3 regions of the Vibrio sp. QJM3NY_39 genome follow, and region 3 is predicted to be linked to each of the others. Evidence: predicted binding sites of a transcription regulator. Region 3 holds the regulator's gene; each other region holds the start of a gene.

Region 1 (3,293 bases), 190 kb from region 3:
CAATGATACCAGCCCAAACGACCATCGCAGGGATGTTTGATTTAACAGCGTTGAAGCTAGTAAAAATGGCACTCATTACATCTACACGTCTTTCCATCATCAATGGAATCGAAAATGCTGAGATGCTAAATATCAGGCTAGCGATAACAAAACCAATCACAGACCCTGTAATTAAGAAGGGAGCAAATTCGGTCAATGGTGCACCTTGTACTGAAGGGTAAAGTGCGTGCAATAATGCAGCGATACGCATCCAGAATATCATCGCGACCATTAATACAATCGCAAACGCCCATTGGTGGGTTGAGTTCCGCGTGATGGCTTTCATCGAGTGCAGTAGGCTAGCGTTGTGCCCCTTTTCTCTTTCCCAGGCTGCGTCATACAAGCCTAGGGCAAGAAACGGCCCTATTAGCATGTACACAATCAAGCTTGGCATAACGACCAAATGTGTTCCTTGCCATTGGACAAGTTGAACAATGGCGATGGCCGCACCCATAAAGCACAAACCGTAAAATGCGCTAATTAATGGCATTCTCACTAAGTCATGCAGTGCAAGCGATAACCAATGGAATGGGGCGGATATGCTTACTTGGTTACAAGGAATGGTGCGAGCATAATCCGGATCGCTGACCTTGTGTTTCTTATCGTTCAGTTCGGATGGGTGTACAGTACGAGGCATATATCCCCCTAGTTAAATAACGTCCTAGTTATAGTTCCATAAAGCTCAGTATTGCGATCATATGAGGATTATGGTATTGAGCTAAAATGCTCTTTTTCGTCCCAGTTATTGTTCTAGCGTGCATTTAACGAGAGCTATCAGACTGAATTACTTTGAGTTAAATGTGAGCTTGATCGCCTAGGAGTTACCTTAACTATTGTCAGTAGTGTTCGAAAACACAAATTATCGGTGGGTTTTTATACTAAGTGGTTAACGGTAAAGAAGACTTGGGCAGGGTGGTCTAGTAAGGAAAGGTTTGGTAAGTACATAAAAATAAAGCCCTTACTAAGCAGTAAGGACTTTAAAGAAACAAATCGCAGTGGCTAAATTATTTTAGGCCAGCGAAGTCCGCAAGGATTGCTGCTTTGTCAGTCGCTTCCCAAGGGAACTCTTCACGACCGAAGTGGCCGTATGCAGCAGTCTGCTTGTAGATAGGCTGAAGAAGGTTCAGCATCTCTTGAAGACCGTATGGACGTAGGTCGAAGTTTTGACGAACGGCTTCAATGATGATTTCGTGAGCTACTTTCTCAGTACCAAACGTTTCAACCATGATAGATGTTGGATCTGCAACACCGATAGCGTAAGACAGTTGAATCTCACAACGGTCAGCCATACCAGCAGCAACGATGTTTTTCGCAACGTAACGAGCTGCGTAAGCTGCAGAACGGTCAACTTTTGATGGATCTTTACCAGAGAATGCACCGCCACCGTGACGAGCTGCGCCGCCGTAGGTATCAACGATGATCTTACGACCTGTTAGACCACAGTCACCCATTGGGCCACCGATTACGAAACGGCCGGTTGGGTTGATGAAAAAGTTAGTGTCTTTGTTGATCCACTCAGCAGGAAGTACTGGCTTGATGATCTCTTCCATTACCGCTTCACGTAGGTCAGGTGTTGTTACTGAATCACAGTGTTGAGTCGAAAGAACAACAGCGTCGATACCAACAATCTTACCTTGGTCGTATTGGAACGTTACTTGAGATTTCGCATCTGGGCGAAGGAAGTCAAGCTTGCCGCTCTTACGTACTTCAGCTTGCTTCTTAACAAGAAGGTGAGAGTAAGTAATTGGAGCTGGCATTAGGATTGGTGTTTCGTTAGTCGCGTAACCAAACATGATACCTTGGTCGCCTGCGCCTTGATCTTTAGGATCGGCTTTATCAACACCTTGGTTGATGTCTGGAGACTGCTTACCAATTGTGTTTAGTACTGCACAAGAGTCAGCGTCAAAGCCCATATCAGAATGAACGTAACCAATTTCACGAACTGTTTCACGAGTGATTTCTTCGATATCAACCCATGCAGACGTTGTTACTTCACCGCCAACCATAACCATGCCGGTTTTTACGTAAGTCTCACAAGCAACACGTGCTTTTGGATCTTGTTCCAAGATGGCATCAAGAACAGCATCAGAGATTTGGTCTGCAATTTTATCTGGATGGCCTTCTGAAACAGATTCAGAAGTGAATAGGTGCTTAGCCATGAGAGCTCCACTTTTAGTTTAGTTTTTAGTTGCAAATAGTTAAATGCAAATAATTTCAGGCGTCGCAAGCTAGGAAGCGACGCCATTAAATACAGTATATTTTGTAGGTGTTTCTACATCTAGACGGCTATTCTAAATTCCAGCGGTCGAATTACAAGCTCTTTTTTATGATATGTCATAACTAAACGTTTGCGTATCGGTCGAGATAACGCATTGCTAAGTGATGTAAATGTTCGAAAATTGCGAAAAGTGACCGTTAAAATGCCAGTAAAACGTTTGCAGTCGCTAAAGTCGTTTGAGAGAATACCCGCGCTAATAAAAATGAAAACTTTAGCATCAATCTCTTTTTTAAATCGCTTATGTACTCAGGAGCAGACATGCCTTCTCGTAAAGATCTAGCCAATGCAATTCGCGCACTTAGCATGGATGGCGTTCAACAAGCAAATTCAGGCCACCCTGGCGCACCTATGGGTATGGCTGACATCGCTGAAGTTCTTTGGCGTGGTCACTTGAACCACAACCCAGCAAACCCAGAGTGGGCTGACCGCGACCGTTTTATTCTGTCTAACGGGCATGGTTCAATGTTGATTTACTCTCTGCTTCATCTTGCAGGTTACGAGCTTTCAATTGAAGACCTTAAGAACTTCCGTCAACTGCACTCTAAGACTCCTGGTCACCCAGAGTACGGTTACGCTCCTGGTATCGAAACAACGACTGGTCCTCTAGGTCAAGGCATCACTAACGCTGTTGGTATGGCGATGGCTGAGAAAGCATTGGCTGCACAGTTCAACAAAGAAGGCCACGACATCGTCGATCACTTCACTTATGCATTCATGGGTGATGGTTGTCTGATGGAAGGTATCTCTCACGAAGCATGTTCTCTAGCAGGTACGCTAGGTCTTGGTAAGCTGGTTGCTTTCTGGGATGACAACGGCATCTCTATCGATGGCGAAGTTGAAGGTTGGTTCTCTGACGATACACCTAAGCGTTTTGAAGCTTACGGCTGGCACGTAATCCCGGCCGTTGATGGTCACGACTCTGATGCTATCAACGCGGCTATCGAAGCAGCTAAAGCGGATCCTCGTCCAACGCTTA
Region 2 (3,293 bases), 570 kb from region 3:
AATATCTTCTGGCGGGAAACCTACTTCATCAACAAGAATATTGTAGGCATTAGTACAAATCTCGACTTTACGCTCTCGGGTATCAGCCTGCCCTAATTCATCGAACGCCATCACAATGACAGCAGCTCCATAACGACGAACCAGTTTAGCTTGTTCGACAAACTTCTCTTTCCCTTCCTTCAATGAGATAGAGTTAACGATACCTTTACCCTGAATACATTTCAGACCCGCTTCGATAACTTCCCATTTTGAAGAGTCGACCATGACTGGTACTTTCGAGATCTCAGGTTCAGAAGCGCATAGATTAAGGAATTTAACCATACACGCCTCAGCGTCTAGCATCCCTTCATCCATGTTGATATCGATGATCTGAGCGCCGTTCTCAACTTGCTCTCGAGCAACACTCAAAGCTTCGTCGTAGAGCTCTTCTTTAATCAATCGCTTAAATCGAGCAGAACCGGTAACGTTAGTACGCTCACCGACGTTCACAAATAGAGATTCTTTGGCAATCGTTAATGGTTCTAAGCCAGATAAACGGCAAGACACAGGCAAATCAGGTAATTGACGTGGCGTTACGCCTTCAACGGCCTCAGCCATGTGACGTATATGTTCTGGCGTCGTACCGCAACAACCACCAATTAGGTTCAAGAAGCCACTCTCGGCCCATTCCTTAACGTGTTCAGCCATATCTTCAGGAGAAAGGTCATACTCACCGAATGCATTAGGTAAACCCGCGTTAGGGTGAGCGGAAACGTTACATTCAGAGATACGAGACATCTCACCAACGTACTCTCGCAGTTCGTCAGGGCCTAATGCACAGTTCAATCCAAATGAGATAGGTTTAACATGACGAAGGGCGTTGTAGAAGGCTTCTGTTGTCTGCCCTGAAAGCGTACGACCTGAAGCGTCAGTAATGGTACCGGAGATCATCACAGGAAGCGTGATGCCTACCTCTTCAAAAACAGATTCAACCGCAAAAGAACATGCTTTTGCATTTAACGTGTCGAAGATAGTCTCGATAAGAATAAGATCTGAGCCGCCTTTGATAAGTGCTCGTGTCGATTCGGAGTAAGCTTCAACAAGCTCATCAAAGCTAACATTACGATAGCCCGGATCATTAACGTCTGGGGAGATAGAACACGTTCGGTTAGTTGGACCTAACACACCCGCTACGAAACGGGGTTTGTCTGGGGTCTTTGCCGTCCATTCATCTGCCGCTTCACGAGCTAATTTTGCAGCTGTAAAGTTAATTTCTTCGCTAAGGCTTTCCATATCGTAGTCGGCCATAGCGATGGTTGTAGAGTTAAAGGTATTGGTCTCGAGGATATCAGCACCGGCTTCCAAATATTCCATATGGATATCTTTGATAAGCTTAGGCTGTGTAAGTACCAAAAGGTCGTTGTTACCTTTTAAATCACTATGCCAATCAGCAAAGCGCTCACCACGATAGTCTTGCTCTTCCAATTTATAATCCTGAATCATGGTACCCATGCCACCATCAATCAGTAAAATTCGTTGCTTCAACAGAGCGTCAATCTTTTGCCTTACATTACTTCCCACGGTACAACCTCATTCCTTTAATTATCTCTCCATCCTACCACACATTAAAAAGGAGTCTAGACGTCTAAAAGATGAAATTGATTACCAAGTCATGACAAAAAAATGTTTGCTATTTGAGCATGAGACAACGAAAATTCATATTCATATTCATACTTTGTTACATGTTGGGATCCCAATGTCGGTCTATTACACCTTATGCTTCTTGTCCGCAGCTGCCATGCTTATTGCTTTCGTGAATACCAAAATTGGTAAAATGCAGACAACCATCGCCATTACAGCTGGCTCAATGATGTTATCTCTATTAATTATCATTGCGGGACAAAACAATTGGTTCCAATTGGCTGACATCGCCTCAGAAACCGTTGCCAGTATCAACTTTGAAGATTTCCTCCTGAAAGGAATACTGGGATTCTTACTCTTTGCAGGTGGTTTGGGGATTAAGTTACCTAATCTAAAAGATCAGAAATGGGAAATAACGGTACTCGCTCTTGGCGCTACACTGTTTTCGACATTCTTTATTGGCTTTGTACTGTATGGATTCTGTCAGTTTATCGGTATTCAATTTGACCTAATTTATTGCTTACTTTTTGGTTCTCTAATCTCTCCAACCGATCCAATCGCTGTATTAGCTATAGTGAAGAAGCTCGACGCTCCCAGACGAATCTCTACTCAAATCGAGGGAGAATCTCTATTCAACGATGGTTTTGGCCTAGTGATCTTCGTTACCCTATTTACCATTGCGTTCGGTACAGAAGCACCGACTGTAGGTAGCGTGACCATGTTATTCGTCCAAGAGGCTATCGGTGGTATCGTCTATGGCTTTGTTCTAGGTTTAATATTCCATTACCTAATCAGCAACACCGATGACCACTCGATGGAGTTGCTATTAACCATAGGTATTCCGACAGCTGGTTATGCCTTTGCTGAAGTCCTACATGTATCAGGACCGTTAGCAATGGTGGTATCAGGTATCATGATTGGTAACTGGACGCGCTTTATTGGATTCTCGAAAGAGAGTGAGGATCACCTAGACCACTTCTGGGAATTGATAGATGAATTCTTAAATGGCGTCTTGTTCTTATTGATCGGTATGTCGATGTTGTTATTCAAATTCCACCAAGAAGACTGGATCTTAATGGCGTTCGCAGTACCTCTAGTGCTAAGCGCACGCTACCTAAGTGTTTTCTTGTCTTATATCGGATTCAAACGCTTTAGAACTTACAACCCTTGGTCAATCAAGATCTTAACTTGGGGTGGGTTGCGTGGTGGACTAGCTCTAGCCATGGCACTTTCAATCCCTTCAGGTATCTGGGTGATTGAAGACAAGGCAATAGATGTTAAAGAGATAATCCTCGTCATGACATACGCTGTTGTTGTGTTCTCAATCTTAGTTCAAGGTTCAACAATTACTCCGATGATAGAGAAAGCGAAACAAGCTGAGAAAGAGTTAGATTAACATCTCAAAATATTAAACTAGGCTGCCTAATATAGGTGGCCTTTTTTATACCTGATAAAAGTCAAATTCACAGCTCCCCTCACTCAAGATCTAGTTGAAAGGTATACATGAACAATAGAACTTACTTCGATATTTTATGCACTAGTACTAGTGTAATCAGAAACCTTAATGTGGATTGAACACTAGATTTGGCCAGAACCAAAATAACTACAAAGGATGTTTAATCATGATACAGACGACATGATAAACAGCGATCTTAGACAAAAATCTTGCTAGA
Region 3 (3,293 bases):
ATTCTCTAAGAATGTTGACCACGCGTTGGTAACATTCAGGGTTCGCTAAACTGCTGCCACCAAATTTATGTAGCTGGCGAAAGGTTGCCATTATTAAGCCTCCCCTTCAGCAATAAAGCGTTGTGTTTTTTCAAACGCTTGCTTGAGATCGTCGATTAGGTCTTCCGCATCTTCAAGGCCAACAGAAAGGCGCAGTAATTGTTGAGAAACACCCGCTTCTGCCAATGCTTCTTCGCCCATCGCACGGTGAGTCATCGACGCAGGGTGACAAATCAGGCTTTCAACACCACCCAGTGATTCAGCCAAAGAAAATAACTCTAACTTATCTACAAAATATTTAAGTGCTTCAAAAGAGCCCGCAAACTCAAAGCTCAACATGGAACCAAAGCCCAACTGCTGTTTCTTCGCGATCTCGTGACCTGGGTGTTCAGGAAGGCTTGGGTGGTAAATAGTGCCCACCAGATCTTGTTGTTGCAGCGCCGTCAGAATTTCACGTGAACTCTCTTCGTGAACACGCATACGCGCACCTAGCGTACGAATACCACGTAGAGTCATGTAACTATCAAATGGTGTGCCGGTCGCACCAATACAGTTGCCCCACCATGCAAGCTCTTCAGCGTGCTCTTCAGTTTTCGTCACTACAACGCCACCAATAACATCTGAGTGTCCGTTGATGTATTTGGTGGTTGAGTGGATAACAAAATCAGCACCCAGCTCTAAAGGCTTTTGGAACACAGGCGTCAAAAACGTGTTATCGACAGCAACCAGAGCACCTACCTCTTTCGCTTTACGGCAAGTCTCTGCAATATCAACCACACGAACCAACGGGTTCGATGGCGTTTCTATTAAGATCAACTTTGGCTTGAGCGCGATCGCCGCATCCAACGCTGCTTGATCCGATTGATCAACGAACAAAACCTTGAAGTCACCTTTTAACGAGCGGGTATTAAACAGGCGGTAAGTACCACCGTAGCAGTCGTGTGGTGCGATAATAAGATCATCACCGCCTAAGAAAGCGGATACCCACAAGTTAAGTGCCGAAGTGCCGCAGTTAGTCACCACTGCACCTTTGCCAGATTCAAGCTCAAACAATGCCGTTTCTAATAAACCACGATTTGGGTTACCAGAACGGGTGTAATCGTACTTTGGCACTTCACCAAAAGCGGGAAACCCATAGTTAGTCGAAAGATAAATGGGTGGGACAACGGCATGGTGTTGCGTGTCTGACTCGATACCAGTACGTACTGCGATTGTTGCTGGCTTCCGGCTGCTCATAGGTGCTTCCTTACAAGTTTTGCGTCTGAGAATCACAGCGGCTTGTCGGCATTCTGCGGCTGTGTTAGATATATGTTATTCACTTTACTTTCATAAATGTGAGACGTCAACACTTCTGGACGTCTATATGTCTTTGCTTATGGCGGTAAATCCCGCTAAAATCACCACTATTAATTTATTCTAACAACTAAAGTGATGAAGGTACGCAATGGCCGACTGGAATGGTGAATACATAAGCCCATATGCTGAGCATGGAAAGAAAAGCGAACAAGTAAAAAAAATTACAGTTTCTATCCCTCTAAAAGTGTTAAAGGTTCTTACTGACGAGCGCACTCGCCGCCAGATTAATAACCTACGCCATGCAACAAACAGTGAGCTACTGTGCGAAGCCTTTCTACATGCGTACACAGGCCAACCACTGCCAACGGATGAAGATCTCCGTAAAGACCGTCCAGACGACATCCCGACTGAAGTGAAAAAGCTGATGACAGAGATGGGTATCGAATTCGAAGCGTTTGACGAAGAATAAAAACAACTCAGTCACTGCCTTCAATATTGATTCGCTATAGCTGAACCTTATTTGTCGCATCACCCACTACGTTACCGGTAGCTGCTCAGTGAATGATAGACATAAAAAAACCGACTCCTATGAGTCGGTTTTTTATTATTCTTTTTCGCTCAATAGAGCAACCGCTATTAAGCTATTAAGCTATTAAGCCATTAAGCCATTAAGCCATATAGTTAGCAGGCATCTCAATACGAGCTACGCCAGATTCAACGGCCGCTACTGCAACCGCTTTTGCTACGCGAGGAAGTAGACGTGGGTCCATTGGCTTAGGAATGATGTAGCCTTTACCAAACTCCAGTGCAGTCTCACCTGCAGCAGCGAGTACTTCAGCCGGAACTTCTTCTTTCGCTAGTTCACGAATCGCTTTAACCGCAGCCAGCTTCATCTCATCATTGATTTCGCTCGCACGTACATCAAGCGCACCACGGAAAATGAATGGGAAACAAAGTACGTTGTTTACTTGGTTCGGGTAATCGCTACGGCCTGTACCCATGATAAGGTCAGAACGAACTTCATGAGCAAGCTCTGGCTTGATCTCTGGATCTGGGTTTGAACATGCAAACACAACTGGCTTATCAGCCATCAGCGTAAGTGCTTTAGCTGGTAACAGATTAGGACCAGATACGCCCAAGAACAAGTCAGCGCCTTCGATAACATCTTCAAGCGTGCGCTTGTCCGTGTTATTTGCGAATAGCGCTTTGTATTCATTCAGGTCTTCACGACGAGTGTGGATTACACCTTTACGGTCAAGCATGTAAATCTTCTCACGCTGAGCGCCACACTTGATCAGCAGTTCCATACAAGCAACCGCCGCTGCGCCAGCACCTAAACAAACGATCTTACACTCTTCAAGCTTCTTACCTTGAAGCTCAATCGCGTTCAGCATACCTGCAGCCGTTACAATCGCTGTACCGTGTTGGTCATCGTGAAAAACAGGGACATCACAACGCTCAATCAGGCGACGCTCAATCTCAAAACAGTCAGGTGCTTTGATGTCTTCTAGGTTAATACCGCCGAATGTATCTGCGATATTCGCAACCGTATCAACGAACTCATCGATTGTGCGGTGTTTCACTTCAATATCGATAGAATCTAAACCAGCAAAACGCTTAAACAGTAGCGCTTTACCTTCCATAACAGGTTTAGAAGCAATAGGGCCAAGGTTACCTAGACCAAGAATCGCTGTACCGTTAGAGATAACTGCAACCATGTTGCCTTTACCTGTGTACTTATAAACGTTATCAACGTTCTGTGCGATCTCGCGAACAGGCTCAGCCACGCCTGGGCTGTATGCAAGTGCTAGGTCTTCTGCAGAGTTTGCAGGCTTCGTCAGTGCTACGGCTATTTTGCCTGGAATTGGGAACTCATGGTAATCAAGAGCTTGCTGACGGAATTGTTCTTGAGGCGATAACGCTTGAGAGGATTGATCTTGGCGGCTGTCTTCAGACAT

The links. Region 3 encodes MetJ, which represses methionine synthesis genes. Its sites were predicted from a motif close to TTAGACNTNTANANGTCTAA; they were not measured.
Region 1: a site for MetJ is predicted at 2,310-2,329, ahead of metK (methionine adenosyltransferase). Genes of this name have one in related genera too.
Region 2: a site for MetJ is predicted at 1,609-1,628, ahead of metH (methionine synthase). Genes of this name have one in related genera too.

Annotation. Positions count from the first base shown of each region.
Region 1 covers NZ_CM173505.1:438,404-441,696, forward strand. The annotation lists gene AC3CHU_RS02175 (DUF2189 domain-containing protein) at 1-676, opposite strand, end outside; gene metK (methionine adenosyltransferase) at 1,044-2,198, opposite strand; gene tkt (transketolase) at 2,576-3,293, shown strand, end outside.
Region 2 covers NZ_CM173505.1:3,286,710-3,290,002, forward strand. The annotation lists gene metH (methionine synthase) at 1-1,560, opposite strand, end outside; gene AC3CHU_RS14530 (cation:proton antiporter) at 1,736-3,016, shown strand.
Region 3 covers NZ_CM173505.1:251,758-255,050, reverse strand. The annotation lists gene AC3CHU_RS01165 (bifunctional aspartate kinase/homoserine dehydrogenase II) at 1-91, opposite strand, end outside; gene AC3CHU_RS01160 (O-succinylhomoserine (thiol)-lyase) at 94-1,275, opposite strand; gene metJ (met regulon transcriptional regulator MetJ) at 1,484-1,804, shown strand; gene AC3CHU_RS01150 (malic enzyme-like NAD(P)-binding protein) at 2,004-3,293, opposite strand.